DNA from 2 places in the Erwinia sp. Eh17-17 genome. Region 2 is predicted to be linked to the other one. Evidence: predicted binding sites of a transcription regulator. Region 2 holds the regulator's gene; the other holds the start of a gene.
The links. Region 2 encodes PhoB, which activates phosphate uptake and scavenging genes when phosphate is short. Its sites were predicted from a motif close to CTGTCATAAAACTGNCNNAT; they were not measured.

Region 1: pstS (phosphate ABC transporter substrate-binding protein PstS) is a predicted target of PhoB. The motif match lies at 3,687-3,706, and genes of this name have one in related genera.

Annotation. Positions count from the first base shown of each region.
Region 1 is NZ_JBDFQT010000004.1:395,141-401,768, reverse strand. Features, by position in the region: gene ABEH87_RS14275 (MFS transporter) at 1-1,173, opposite strand, end outside; gene ABEH87_RS14270 (LysR family transcriptional regulator) at 1,283-2,203, shown strand; gene ABEH87_RS14265 (NAD(P)-dependent alcohol dehydrogenase) at 2,281-3,396, opposite strand; gene pstS (phosphate ABC transporter substrate-binding protein PstS) at 3,813-4,853, shown strand; gene pstC (phosphate ABC transporter permease PstC) at 4,955-5,917, shown strand; gene pstA (phosphate ABC transporter permease PstA) at 5,914-6,628, shown strand, end outside.
Region 2 is NZ_JBDFQT010000002.1:833,107-839,734, reverse strand. Features, by position in the region: gene ABEH87_RS09385 (AAA family ATPase) at 1-1,415, opposite strand, end outside; gene sbcD (exonuclease subunit SbcD) at 1,412-2,635, opposite strand; gene phoB (phosphate response regulator transcription factor PhoB) at 2,972-3,661, shown strand; gene phoR (phosphate regulon sensor histidine kinase PhoR) at 3,685-4,998, shown strand; gene ABEH87_RS09365 (PstS family phosphate ABC transporter substrate-binding protein) at 5,018-5,941, shown strand; gene ABEH87_RS09360 (cobalamin-independent methionine synthase II family protein) at 6,135-6,628, shown strand, end outside.

The DNA of each region.
Region 1 (6,628 bases), on a different contig from region 2:
CCATAATGCGCTGGCTTCGGGCATCTCCTCAGGGGCGATATTGAGAAAAGCACTGCTTTGCGCCGTACTGCTGCACAGACTGCCCCCCAGCCCCATCAGCGCAAACGCGCAGATCAGCAGCAAAGACGGTTCGCTGTGTGTAACCAGGGTTAGCATCAGGATCCCGGCACCCTGCAACAGGCTACCGGCGATAATCAGCGGGCGTGGTCCCAGATAATTAAAGGTCTTACCAGTGATAAGGAGGGCAAAGAACGACGCAACGGACCACGGGATCATTAATGCACCGGAGGCCGCAGGAGACAGGCCCAGAGAGGTCTGAAGATACAGGATGCTGACCAGGCTCACGCCCATAAACAGTCCGGGCACACACTGATACACCATCATAGAGAAGCGCATTAGCGGGTCGGAAAGCAGGCCGAAGCTGAACAGCGGAGAGGTGACCCGACGACTATGTACGCTGAACAGTAACAGCAGCGCGATCCCCGACAGTAAAAACGCACTCCCTCGTATCATCCCGCCACTCCCGGTAAATTCGCTCATGCCTGACAGCAGCAGAAACAGACCCGCGCATCCGGTTAACAGGCCTGTGATATCGAGCGTTCCCTTTTTTGATGACCGGACCCCGTCCTGCAGCCAGGCAAAAGCCAGAACCAGCGTCACCACTGCCAGAGGAAGACTGACGAAGAAGACCCAGCGCCAGCTCAGCGTCAGAATCAGCACGCCCCCCAGAGCAGGAGAAAGCGCCGGCGCAAGGAGGGCCACCAGCATCACTGCCGATGACAGTCTGGCCCGTTCGTGCTTAGCGTACAGCTGCCATGTTAATGCCTGGCCAACCGGTATCAGCAGGCCGCCACCGATCCCCTGAACAATGCGCCAGAAAATCAGCTGATCCAGTGAACCGGCCAGGCCTGATGCCGTGGTGCCGGTGATGAATAATATCAGCGAGGTCAAAAAGACACGCCGCGCGCCCACACGCTGTGTCAGCCATGCGCTGAGAGGAATGATCAGCGTCAGTCCGCAGAGATAACCGTTGCTGATCCAGGCCAGTTTTGCCACGGAGGCGTGCATGGCCTGGCCAATTGCCGGGTAGGCAACGGTCGAGATAAACATGTTGATTAAGTCGAGGAAAAAGCCAAGAAGATACACCACGGCCACTTTACTGCGATAACTCATACCATTACTCCCCGTTAAGAGTGAGTAATATAGGGCGGGGGGCGTCCGGGATAAACCGCATCCCGGGTGATACACTGTCAAAATTATTTTGACAGTCAGCGAGTGATTTATGCTTAATCTACAGCGTGTGGCGATGTTCGTTGCGGTTGCCGATGCCGGTAGCTTTACCTCGGCTGCGGCGTCATCAGGCCAAACCAAAGCGGCGATCAGTTTCAATATTCAGCGGCTGGAGTCGGAGCTGGGCGTGGCGCTGTTGCTGCGCACGACGCGGCGTCTGGCGCTGACGCAGGCGGGAGCGGCTTTTTACCAGCGCGGCCTTCAGCTGCTAAAAGACGCCGAGCAGATAGTGAACGACGTGCAGCTTAACCATCATGGTTTTCGCGGTGAACTCTGCATCACCAGCACGTCGGAGTATGGTTCGGAGGTGGTGATACCCGCTCTGGCCGCATTTGGTCAGCAACATCCGCAACTCCGCGTCCGTCACGTCTCTTCCTCCTCGCACGCTGACCTGGTCTCAGAGCGTTTTGATGTCGCCATCCGACTGGGCAGCCTGGCTGACTCAAGCTATCACGCTGCGCCGATCGACCGTTTTTCAATTCTCCCCGTCGCCACGCCGCAATGGTTAGCCGCTAACCCGCTTAACACCCTGGAGGACCTGGCAAAGGCGGAGTGGATTATCCACAGTCGCCTTCAGTCCCCCTTTAACTGGCAGGTCGTCGGCCCGCAGGGGCAGCAGGTTGATTTTGAGATAATGCGCGAGGTGAAATACTCGACAGACAGCGCCTCATCATTGATGAGCTTTGCGCTCCAGGGCTGTGGGGTGGCGCTGTTGCCGGAATGGCTGGTGGGGCCGATGCTGGTCAGCGGGAAATTACAGCATTTATTGCCGCAGTTTACCTTCCCTTCACAGGGGGTATATGCCGTTTACCCCAATACGCGCCACGTTCCGGCAAAAGTCCGCGCGCTGATTGACTTCCTGCGCCTGCGCACCGGCTACAGTGGGAGCGAAGCGTCACTGCCGCACATCTGACAATATGGATAAAAAGCGCTACGCTCAACCGCGGGAAGCCTCGCTTGCCTCCGCCTGAATTTCAGGCGGAGCTACGCTTACACGCTGTAAGACTTATCGATAATCAGCACCGGCTTGATGGTGACGCCTTTGGCTGAATCTTCCCTCGCCTGATTGATGTCAGCAAAGTCGTAAAACTTCACTAATTTTTCAAACGGGAACAGCCCGCGCTGATGCCAGTCAATAAGCTGAGGAACTGAAACCTGCGGAATAGCATCCCCCATCAGCACGCCCACGATACGCTTGCTGGACGCTATCAGGTGACGTAACGGGTTGAAGGTCAGATCGTGGCGCGTCAGGGCCACAGGGACCAGGGTGCCACCAATGGCGAGCGCATCCAGGGCACTTTTCATCACTGCCGATACGCCGGTGGTATCTATCGCATAGTTGACCCCATGGCCCTGCGTCAGGCTGGCAATGGTACCGGCAACGTCCTCCCTGGCGCTATTAATCACATCGGTTGCTCCGAGTTCGCGCGCCAGCGCCAGGCGTGAATCATGAATATCCACGGCAACGATCTGCCGACAGCCGGAGATTTTCGCTGCCATCATCGCGGCCAGCCCTACCGCCCCGGTGCCAAAAATCGCGATGGTTGAACCGGGCTGCGGTTTCAGTCCGTTAAAGACCGTACTCGAACCCGTCAGCAGGCCGCAGCCTAACGGCGCCACCAGACGCAGGTCAGCGCTTTTATCAACGACGATCAGGTTATTAAAGGCGGTGTGGGCATAAGTGGCGAAGGAGGACTGGAAGAACATGTTGGACACTTTACTGCCGTCAGGCTTGAGATGTATGGCACTGCCATCGGCGCGAAATCCTCCGGCATTCATCATCCCCCAGTCCTGACAGTGAGACGGATGCCCCTGGCGACACGGGTGGCAGTGGCCGCAGTAAGCATAAGACATTAAGACGTGATCGCCTGCTTTCACCCCATTTACTGCGCTGCCAACCTCCTCGACAATCCCTGCGCCCTCATGCCCCAGTACGGCGGGGAAAAAATATTCTTCATCGCCCACGCGTATCGCTTCATCGGAGTGGCAGATACCGGAAGCGACCAGTCTGACCCGCACTTCATCTTGCCGAAGCGCCGTCAGCTCCAGTGTTTCCAGCTGATAGGGGGCGTTAACGTGGTTGACGACTGCAGCAGTAATTTTCATAGATGGTTCTCCTGACCAATTGGGGGGTTAAAAGTAACACCCTGAAAATGCAGCGCAGCGGCATTGAGTGTGATCGCATTAAATGAGAAATAGCGATAGTCGTTAACAATTGAGGAACAGTGCCGGACAGGAACATCGGTGGTTTCCTGTCACCAGACGATAACGGGACAGGGCCCAGAGTCGCCGGAATAGTGGACGTCCTGAGGGACCGTGAAGAGTCATATGCGGAGTGTTTGAGCGCTTTCCGGGAAAAATACAGTTGTTTAGCTGAAGAGTTCGATTAATGACCCCTGTCACAAAAGTGTCATATTTCGTACATTTTACTGTCACCAAACTGTCCTATTTTGCCTCCAGCAGCAATCATTAATTAGACAAATACGGCAACTGGCCTGACTTTTTAATCCCGTGGAGGGAACATGACACTGATGCACAAAACCCTGGCTCAATTCGTCGCAGTAACCCTGTCTCTGAGCGCCGTTTCCGCCATGGCCGCTACCAATCTGACTGGCGCTGGTGGCACATTCCCGGCACCGGTATATAACAAGTGGGCAGCAGAGTACAACACCGCAACGGGCAGCCAGGTTAACTATCAGGGTATCGGTTCATCCGGCGGCGTTAAGCAAATTATCGCTAAAACCGTAGACTTCGGTGCATCTGATGCGCCGATGAAAGACGCAGATTTAGAAAAAAATGGCCTGTTCCAGTTTCCGACAGTTATTGGCGGGGTGGTACTGGCGGTTAATATTCCTGGTATCAAATCTGGACAGCTGACGCTGGATGGCAAGACCGTCGGTGACATCTACCTCGGCACCATCAAAAAGTGGAATGACCCGGCGATCGTTAAGCTGAACCCTGGCGTGAAACTGCCTGATTCCAACATCAACGTGGTGCGCCGCGCTGACGGTTCCGGTACGTCGTTCGTCTTCACCAGCTACCTGTCCAAAGTGAACAGCGACTGGAAAAGCAAAATTGGTGCAGGCAGCACCGTTAACTGGCCAACCGGTCTGGGCGGCAAGGGTAACGACGGCGTAGCCGCATTCGTTCAGCGTCTGCCTGGCTCAATCGGTTACGTTGAATATGCCTACGCTAAACAGAACAGCCTGGCGTACACCAAACTGATGGATGCTGACGGTAAAGCGGTAGAACCAAGCGAGAAAAGCTTCAGCGATGCTGCTAAAGGCGCAGACTGGAGCAAATCTTTCGCTCAGGACCTGACGTTCCAGAAAGGCGACAATGCATGGCCAATCACCTCCACGACCTTCATTCTGGTGCACAAAGAGCAGGCTAATGCCGAGAAAGGCGCCGCCGTGCTGAAGTTCTTCGACTGGGCGTATAAAAACGGCAGCAAAACCACCACTGACCTGGATTACGCTACGCTGCCAGACTCTGTGGTTGAGCAGATTCGCGCTGCCTGGAAAACCAACGTGAAAGACAGCTCAGGTAAGGCCCTGTTCTAAGAAAATAAAATAAGGCACCACGCTGTTGTGGTGCCCATGAACTCCATGGGTCAGGCAAGCCTGGCCCGATACGTATCAGCAGTATCAAACTCGAGAATTCTATGGCTGCAACCAAGCCGGCATTCAAGGCTCCCGGAAAACAGGGTGACATCATCTTTGGCGCGCTGGTCAAACTGGCTGCGTTGATTGTGCTGTTACTCCTCGGTGGCATCATCGTTTCCCTGATCATTTCATCATGGCCGAGTATCCAGAAATTTGGTTTCTCCTTCCTGTGGAATAAAGAGTGGGATGCGCCTAACGAACAGTTTGGTGCGCTGGTGCCGATTTACGGCACCGTCGTGACCTCCATAATTGCCCTGCTCATCGCTGTCCCGGTGAGTTTCGGCATTGCCCTGTTCCTGACGGAGCTGGCGCCTAACTGGCTGCGTCGTCCGCTGGGCGTGGCGATTGAACTGCTGGCGGCTATCCCCAGCATTGTGTACGGCATGTGGGGGCTGTTTATCTTCGCTCCGCTGTTCGCCACTTACTTTCAGCAGCCGGTCGGTGACGTGCTGGCGAATGTCCCGATTGTCGGCACGCTGTTCTCCGGCCCGGCATTTGGTATCGGCATTCTCGCCGCCGGTATTATCCTCGCCATTATGATCATCCCTTACATCGCCTCGGTCATGCGCGATGTGTTCGAACAGACGCCGGTGATGATGAAAGAGTCCGCTTATGGCATTGGCTGCACCACCTGGGAGGTGATGTGGCGCGTGGTGCTGCCGTTCACCAAGAACGGGGTAATTGGCGGCGTGATGCTGGGGCTGGGGCGTGCGCTGGGTGAAACCATGGCCGTCACCTTCATTATCGGTAATACCTATCAGCTCGACAGTGCATCACTGTTTATGCCGGGTAACAGTATTACCTCTGCGCTGGCTAACGAATTTGCTGAAGCCGAATCAGGCGTGCATACCGCGGCACTGATGGAACTGGGGCTCATCCTGTTTGTGATTACCTTTATTGTGCTGGCCTGTTCAAAACTGATGATCCTGCGCCTGGCGAAAAGTGAAGGAGCACGCTCATGACCACGATGGAATTGCAGACGCGTGACGAGCTGTTAGCCTCACGCCGTAAAATGCAGGCATGGCGCCGGATGAAAAACCGCATTGCCCTGACCCTGTCGTTACTGACGATGGCGTTTGGTCTGTTCTGGCTGGTGTGGATCCTGTTTTCGACCGTGACGCGCGGCATTGATGGTATGACGTTGTCGCTGTTTACCGAGAATACGCCGCCGCCGAATACGGCGGGTGGTGGTCTGGCAAATGCCCTGGCGGGCAGCGGTCTGTTGATCCTCTGGTCGACGGTGGTCGGCACGCCGCTGGGGATTATGGCGGGCATCTATCTGGCCGAGTACGGGCGTAAATCCTGGCTGGCCGAAGTGACCCGCTTTATCAACGATATCCTGCTGTCGGCACCATCGATTGTGGTGGGTCTGTTTGTTTACACCATCGTGGTGGCACAGATGAAACACTTCTCCGGCTGGGCCGGGGTGGTCGCGCTGGCGCTGTTGCAGATCCCGATTGTCATTCGTACCACTGAGAACATGCTGAGACTGGTGCCGGACAGCCTGCGCGAAGCCGCTTACGCACTGGGGACGCCGAAATGGAAAATGATTTCAGCGATTACCCTGAAAGCCTCTGTTTCAGGCATTCTGACCGGAGTTCTGCTGGCCATCGCCCGCATTGCCGGGGAAACGGCTCCTCTGCTGTTCACCTCGCTGTCGAACCAGTTCTGGA
Region 2 (6,628 bases):
TGCGGCCGCTGGCGTCCCGCCTGGTCCAGCGCGGCGCGCAGCGCCTCTTCCGGGTGCTGCTGCTGCAGCGGGGCCAGCACCTGCTGTGCCTGAGCCAGCCCCTGTTCGGCGGCAGTGAGCTGCAGTTGCAGCGGAGCCTGCTGCTGCTGAAGCTGCTGGCTGGTCTGTTCCAGCTGCTGGATCTGCAACTGCTGATCCTGTACCCGCTGGCATAATGCCGTCAGTGACTGCTCACTTTCCTGCTGCTGGCGGAAGCGTTCACGCCACAGGGAAAGGTGCTCACCGTAGTGCTCAAACTGCGGATGTGCGGCACGCCAGTCGCTCAGCTGTTGCTGCTGTGCCTGCTTATCCTGCTGAAGTTGCTGGTTTTTTACCCCTTCCTGCTGGCGGGTGGTAAGCAGAAGTTGGTGTTCACTTCGCTCACGCTCCAGCTGTTGCAACTGTTCACGCAATGTATTGAGCTGCAAATCCAGCGGCAGCACCTGATCCGCTATCAGCGTTTCCTGCTGTAAACGCAGCGCCTGATGCTGTTCCCGGGCCTGCACGACGTCCTGCTGCTGGCGGGCAGCGGCGGCCAGGGCCATGTGCCCTTTTTCTGACTCTTCATCCAGCTGTTTCAGGCGGGCGATCAGCTGCTGTTTATCCCGCTGCAGCCGCTCCACCTGCTGCAGATCCTGCATTTTTTCCTGCTGCTGTTGCTGCTGTGAAGTGAGTACCTGCTCCTCTGCTACCAGCTGTTCCAGCCGGGCATTCAGGGTTTGCTGTTGTTCTTCACTCAGCAGTTCCATGCCGCCAGCCTGGGCGCGCAGCGTATCCAGCGTGACCTTCGCCTGCTTGTGACGTTCAAACACCGCGGCCGACAGACGGCCGTAGATTTCGGTGCCGGTCAGCTCTTCCAGCAGCTCGGCGCGCTTGTTGGCATCGGCGTTGAGAAAGGCAGCAAACTGCCCCTGTGACAGCATCATTGATTTGGTGAAGCGCTCGAAGTCCAGACCGGTGAGGCTGGCAATCATCTCCAGCTTGTCTTTGACCTTGTCGGCGACGATCTGGTTATCATCACAGCGCGCCAGTTCAACGCGCGGTGCCTGCAAGTTCCCGTCGGCGGCCCCGCGCGCGCGGTTCTGGCTCCAGAAAGCGCGCCATGCGATGCCCTTCACCTCAAACTCCACTTCCGCCAGACACTCGGCGGTATCGCGCGTCATCAGATCGTTCTGAGACTGGGTGATACTCTTCAGGCGTGGCGTTTCGTGATACAGCGCCAGGCAGATGGCGTCCAGCAGCGTGGTTTTTCCGGCGCCGGTCGGTCCGGTAATGGCAAACAGTCCGTTGCTGGCGAATGGTTCCGCCGTAAAGTCAATTTTCCATTCGCCTTTCAGCGAGTTGAGGTTTTTAAAACGCAGGGTCAGGATCTTCATTGTGGCTGTTCCTCATGGCGCACGGCCTCCAGCGTCTGCGCAAACAGCGCTCTGGCTCTCTCCTGACGATCTGGCTCTTCCACCTCCTGCGCCAGGCGGCGGGAGAAGACCTCTTCAACGCTTAATTCGCTCAGCGTTTCATTGTTCTGGCGGGCGATCACCTGCTCACGCTGCTCGCGGCTGCGGCGCAGCAGCACCACCTCGACCGGCAGTTCTGCCGTCAGCTCCTGGATGCGGCGCTGTAATTCGCTGAGATACGCGTCAGTGACAATCTCAATATCCAGCCAGATCGTTTTACCGTCGGTGTCGGCGTTCAGCGCCGCCAGCTGCTGTTCGATCTGCGCCAGCGAGCCTTTGATCATCTGCATCGGCTGGAACAGCGGGATCGGCAGGGCTTCGGCTGACACGAACCTGCCGTCGCGGAAATCGACCTGAAACACGCTTTTCGCTTTGCCCAGTTCGTCGAAGCTGAGCGGGATTGGCGAACCGCTGTAGCGAATATGATCGCTGTCGGCAATGCGCTGGGCGCGATGGATATGCCCCAGAGCGATGTAGTCAGCCGGAGGGAAGCAGTCGGCGGGGAAGGCGTCCAGCGTCCCGATATAGATGTCGCGCACGGCGTCACTTTTTGTTACGCCCATGGTGGTCAGATGCCCGGTAGCGATCACCGGCAGCGTCAGGCCCAGCGCCGCGCGCTGCGTCAGCGCTTCCTGCCAGCAGCGCTGATAGTGTTCGGTAATGGCTTCCAGCAGGCTTTGCTGTTTTTCGCGCCCTGACTGCCCGCTCTGGCTGCGCAGAATATCGCGCGGACGCAGAAAAGGAATGGCGCACAGCAGCGCGCCCGGCGAGCCATCGCGCTTGTTGAGCAGCAGCACCTGCTGGCGTACATCTTCGCTGGCGGCGGCGATCACCCTGGTATTCAGGCAGGCCAGCAGCTCGCGTGACTCGTTCAGCATCGCCACCGAATCATGGTTACCGCCCAGCACCACCAGCTGGCAGCCGGTTTGCTGCAGTTTCACCACAAAGCGGTTATACAGCTCGCGCGCGTAGCTCGGCGGCGAGCCGGTATCAAAAATATCGCCTGCCACGATAATCGCATCGGCCTGCTGCGCTTCCGCCTGCTCCAGCAGCCAGTCAAGAAAAGCCTGGTGCTCGGCCGCCCGGCTTTTGGTATAAAAAAACTGGCCGAGATGCCAGTCAGCGGTGTGGAGGATGCGCATATAACGTCCTGTCAGCAGAAAAACGTGAGCCTGATTATAAACACTTCATACTTCAAGTTGCATGTGCGTTGGCGGCCCCGGTTCACACTGTCATAGCGTTTTTTGTGCTCCGGGGGATGATGGGGCCCATCACCGTGACGCACCCTGCGGGTCAGCGTTTGCCGTCTTCCGGTCACTCAAAATATTTTGGGTATTAACAGGATTAACCGATCGCGCTTCATCTTTTTAAATCATGCTGAATTTCAGGGGGTGCTTTTTTCATAAAAGTGTCATAAAACTGACGCATAATGGCGCCGCATATCCCCGTGAAAGCCGTCAACAGCCGCAGGAGTAATAATGCCTAAGCGCATTCTGGTAGTGGAAGATGAAGCACCAATCCGTGAAATGTTATGTTTCGTTCTGGAACAAAATGACTACCAGCCGATTGAGGCCGAGGATTATGACAGTGCAGTAAATCTGTTGATTGAGCCCTGGCCAGACTTAATTCTGCTGGACTGGATGTTACCCGGCGGTTCCGGCATCCAGTTTATTAAGCACCTGAAGCGTGAAGCCATGACCCGTGATATTCCGGTGATGATGCTGACCGCGCGTGGCGAAGAGGAAGACCGCGTGCGCGGCCTGGAAGTGGGCGCCGACGATTACATTACGAAACCGTTCTCGCCAAAAGAGCTGGTGGCTCGTATTAAGGCCGTGATGCGCCGCATTTCACCGATGGCGGTGGAAGAAGTGATCGAGATGCAGGGCCTGAGCCTGGATCCGTCATCACACCGCGTCATGTCCGACACCCAGCCGCTGGAAATGGGGCCGACCGAGTATAAGCTGCTGCACTTCTTTATGACCCACCCTGAACGTGTCTACAGCCGTGAACAGTTGCTAAACCATGTCTGGGGAACTAACGTTTACGTCGAAGATCGTACCGTAGACGTTCACATTCGTCGATTGCGTAAAGCGCTGGAGCTGACCGGGCACGATCGTATGGTGCAGACCGTTCGCGGAACAGGTTATCGTTTCTCTGCACGCTATTGATTGTTCGCGCTGGAGTCTGAACCGTGTTGGAACGCCTCTCCTGGAAGAGATTATTGTCTGAGCTGCTGCTCGCCAGCCTGCCCGCGCTGATTTTGGGGCTGCTGGTGGGTGGGCTGCCCTGGCTGCTGTTAGTCTCAGTGCTGTGCGTACTGGGTTTTCATTTCAACAATTTACTTCGACTTTCTCACTGGCTGTGGGTTGATCGCAGCATGACGCCTCCCAGCGGGCGCGGCAGCTGGGAACCGCTGTTTTACGGCCTGTATCAAATGCAGGCGCGTAACCGCCGCCGCCGCCGTGAACTCGGTCATCTGATTAAACGCTTTCGCAGCGGGGCGGAATCGCTGCCCGATGCGGTGGTACTGACGACCGAAGAAGGCACTATTTTCTGGTGTAATGGCCTGGCACAGCAGATGCTGGGACTGCGCTGGCCGGAAGATAACGGCCAGAACATCCTTAACCTGCTGCGTTACCCGGAGTTTACCCGCTATCTGCGCCAGCGTGATTTCTCACGTCCTCTGACGCTGGTCCTCAACAGCCACCGCCATCTGGAATTTCGCGTCATGTCTTACACTGAAGGACAGTGGCTGCTGGTGGCGCGCGATGTCACCCAGATGCACCAGCTGGAAGGTGCGCGGCGAAACTTTTTTGCCAACGTCAGCCATGAACTGCGCACGCCGTTAACCGTGTTGCAGGGTTATCTGGAGATGATGAACGATTCCGTGCTGGAGGGCAGCCTGCGTGATAAGGCGCTGCACACCATGCAGGTACAGACCAAACGCATGGATAGCCTGGTAAAACAGCTGCTGACGCTGTCGCGCATTGAAGCGGCCCCGGCACTGGATTTACAGGAAAAAGTTGATGTGCCGATGATGCTGCGGGTGTTGCAGCGTGAAGCGGAGACGCTGAGTAACGGGCGTCATGATATTCACTTCCATACTGATCCGCATCTGCGCGTCTACGGTAACGATGAGCAGCTGCGCAGCGCGATCTCAAACCTGGTGTATAACGCGGTCAACCACACGCCTGACGGCACGCGTATCGATGTCAGCTGGCTGCGCAGCAGTCAGGGGGCGCAGTTTAAGGTCAAAGATAACGGACCGGGTATTGCGCCGGAGCATCTGCCACGCCTGACGGAACGCTTCTACCGCGTTGATAAGGCACGTTCGCGCAATACGGGCGGCAGCGGGCTGGGGCTGGCCATCGTGAAACACGCTCTGAGCCATCACAATACCCGGCTGGATATCAGCAGTACGCCCGACAGAGAGACCTGTTTCAGCTTCCAGCTGCCACCAAGGTTGATTGTTAGTGCTGAACTGGCTGAGAATGCGCTGCGTTAAGTCTCACGGAATTCGTTAAATGAAAACGTTAATCGCTCTGGTATTACTGCTGGTCAGTTCCCAGGCCCCGGCGAAAGAGGGCATGCTGGCAGGCAACCTGACCAGCGTGGGCTCTGACACGCTGGGTAACCTGATGGCGCTGTGGGGCGAGAGTTTTAATCGTCAGTATCCTGGCGTCAATGTGCAGATCCAGGCGGCCGGTTCATCCACGGCACCGACGGCGCTGGCGGCCGGGGCGGCTCAGCTCGGGGCCATGAGTCGCCCGATGCAGGCTGTCGAACGACAGCTGTTTGAAGACAGCTACGGTTACCCACCGCTGGCGGTGCCGGTTGCAATGGATGCGCTGGTGGTGGTGGTGAATGAGGATAATCCGCTCACCGGGCTGAACGCGCAGCAGCTGGATGCGATTTTCTCCATCACCCGCCGCTGCGGTGCCCTGTCCGTACCAAAAACCTGGGGCGATTTACAGCTGACGCAGCCCGGCTGGGCTACGCGCGGGCTGCAACGCTTCGGCCGTAACTCTGCCTCCGGAACGTGGGGATTCTTCAAACAACAGGCGCTGTGTAACGGCGATTTCCGCAATGATGTGGGCGAATACCCCGGATCGGCCGCCGTGGTCCAGGCGGTTGCACGCACGCTAAACGGCATCGGCTATGCCAGCGCAGGTTTCCATATCACCGGAGTGAAAATCGTTCCGGTGGCGCGTGAGGGCGATGACTGGATCGCACCGAGCGCTGAAAATATCCGCAGTGGCCGTTATCCTTATGCCCGTCCTCTCTATATCTATGTGAATAAAGCACCGGATAAACCGCTGGAACCGCTCACTGCGGCGTTTTTACGTTTAGCGCTGTCACCGCAGGGCCAAGCGCTGGTCAGCCAGGCGGGTTATCTGCCGCTGTCGGATAAGCAGATGCAGCAGGCGCGGGCGATGCTGGCGCCATAACGGCAGGCGGGCCGGAAAATGCGCAGTAAGATGAATTTTATTCACGTGCGATGAAATTTCCTCGTTTGCCGCTGAAGCATTCTCATGACACTCTTAATGGCAGACATATAGACGTCCAGAAGTCCGCATGTAACCCAATGTCATTATTACGTCACTAAATTATGTGCCGAGTGCAGGCCAGGAGAACTTCATCATGACGACATTCACCCCATACCGTGCCGAAGTGGTGGGCAGTTTTCTGCGCCCGGCCGCGATTAAACAGGCGCGTAAACAGTATGAAGCTGGCGAAATCGATGCCGCCACACTGCGCACCGTTGAAGATGAAGCGATCCGTCAGGTGGTGGCTCAGCAGCGTGAAAACGGCCTGCAGGTGGTGACCGACGGCGAATTTCGTCGCGCCTGGTGGCATTTTGATTTCTTCGATGGTCTGGACGGCGTAGAGCGTTATGAAGCCGAACAGGGCATTCAGTTTAACGGCGTGCAGACGAAGGCTCGCGGCGTAAAAGTGACCGGCAAGCTGGGCTTTAGCAACCACCCGATGCTGGAGGATTTCCGCTTCCTTCAGAGTATCAGCGGCGATGCGGTAGCGAAAATGACGATTCCCAGCCCAAGCGTGCTGCACTTTCGCGGTGGGCGGAAGGTGATTGATGCCGATGTGTACCCGGATCTGGATGTCTATTTTGACGA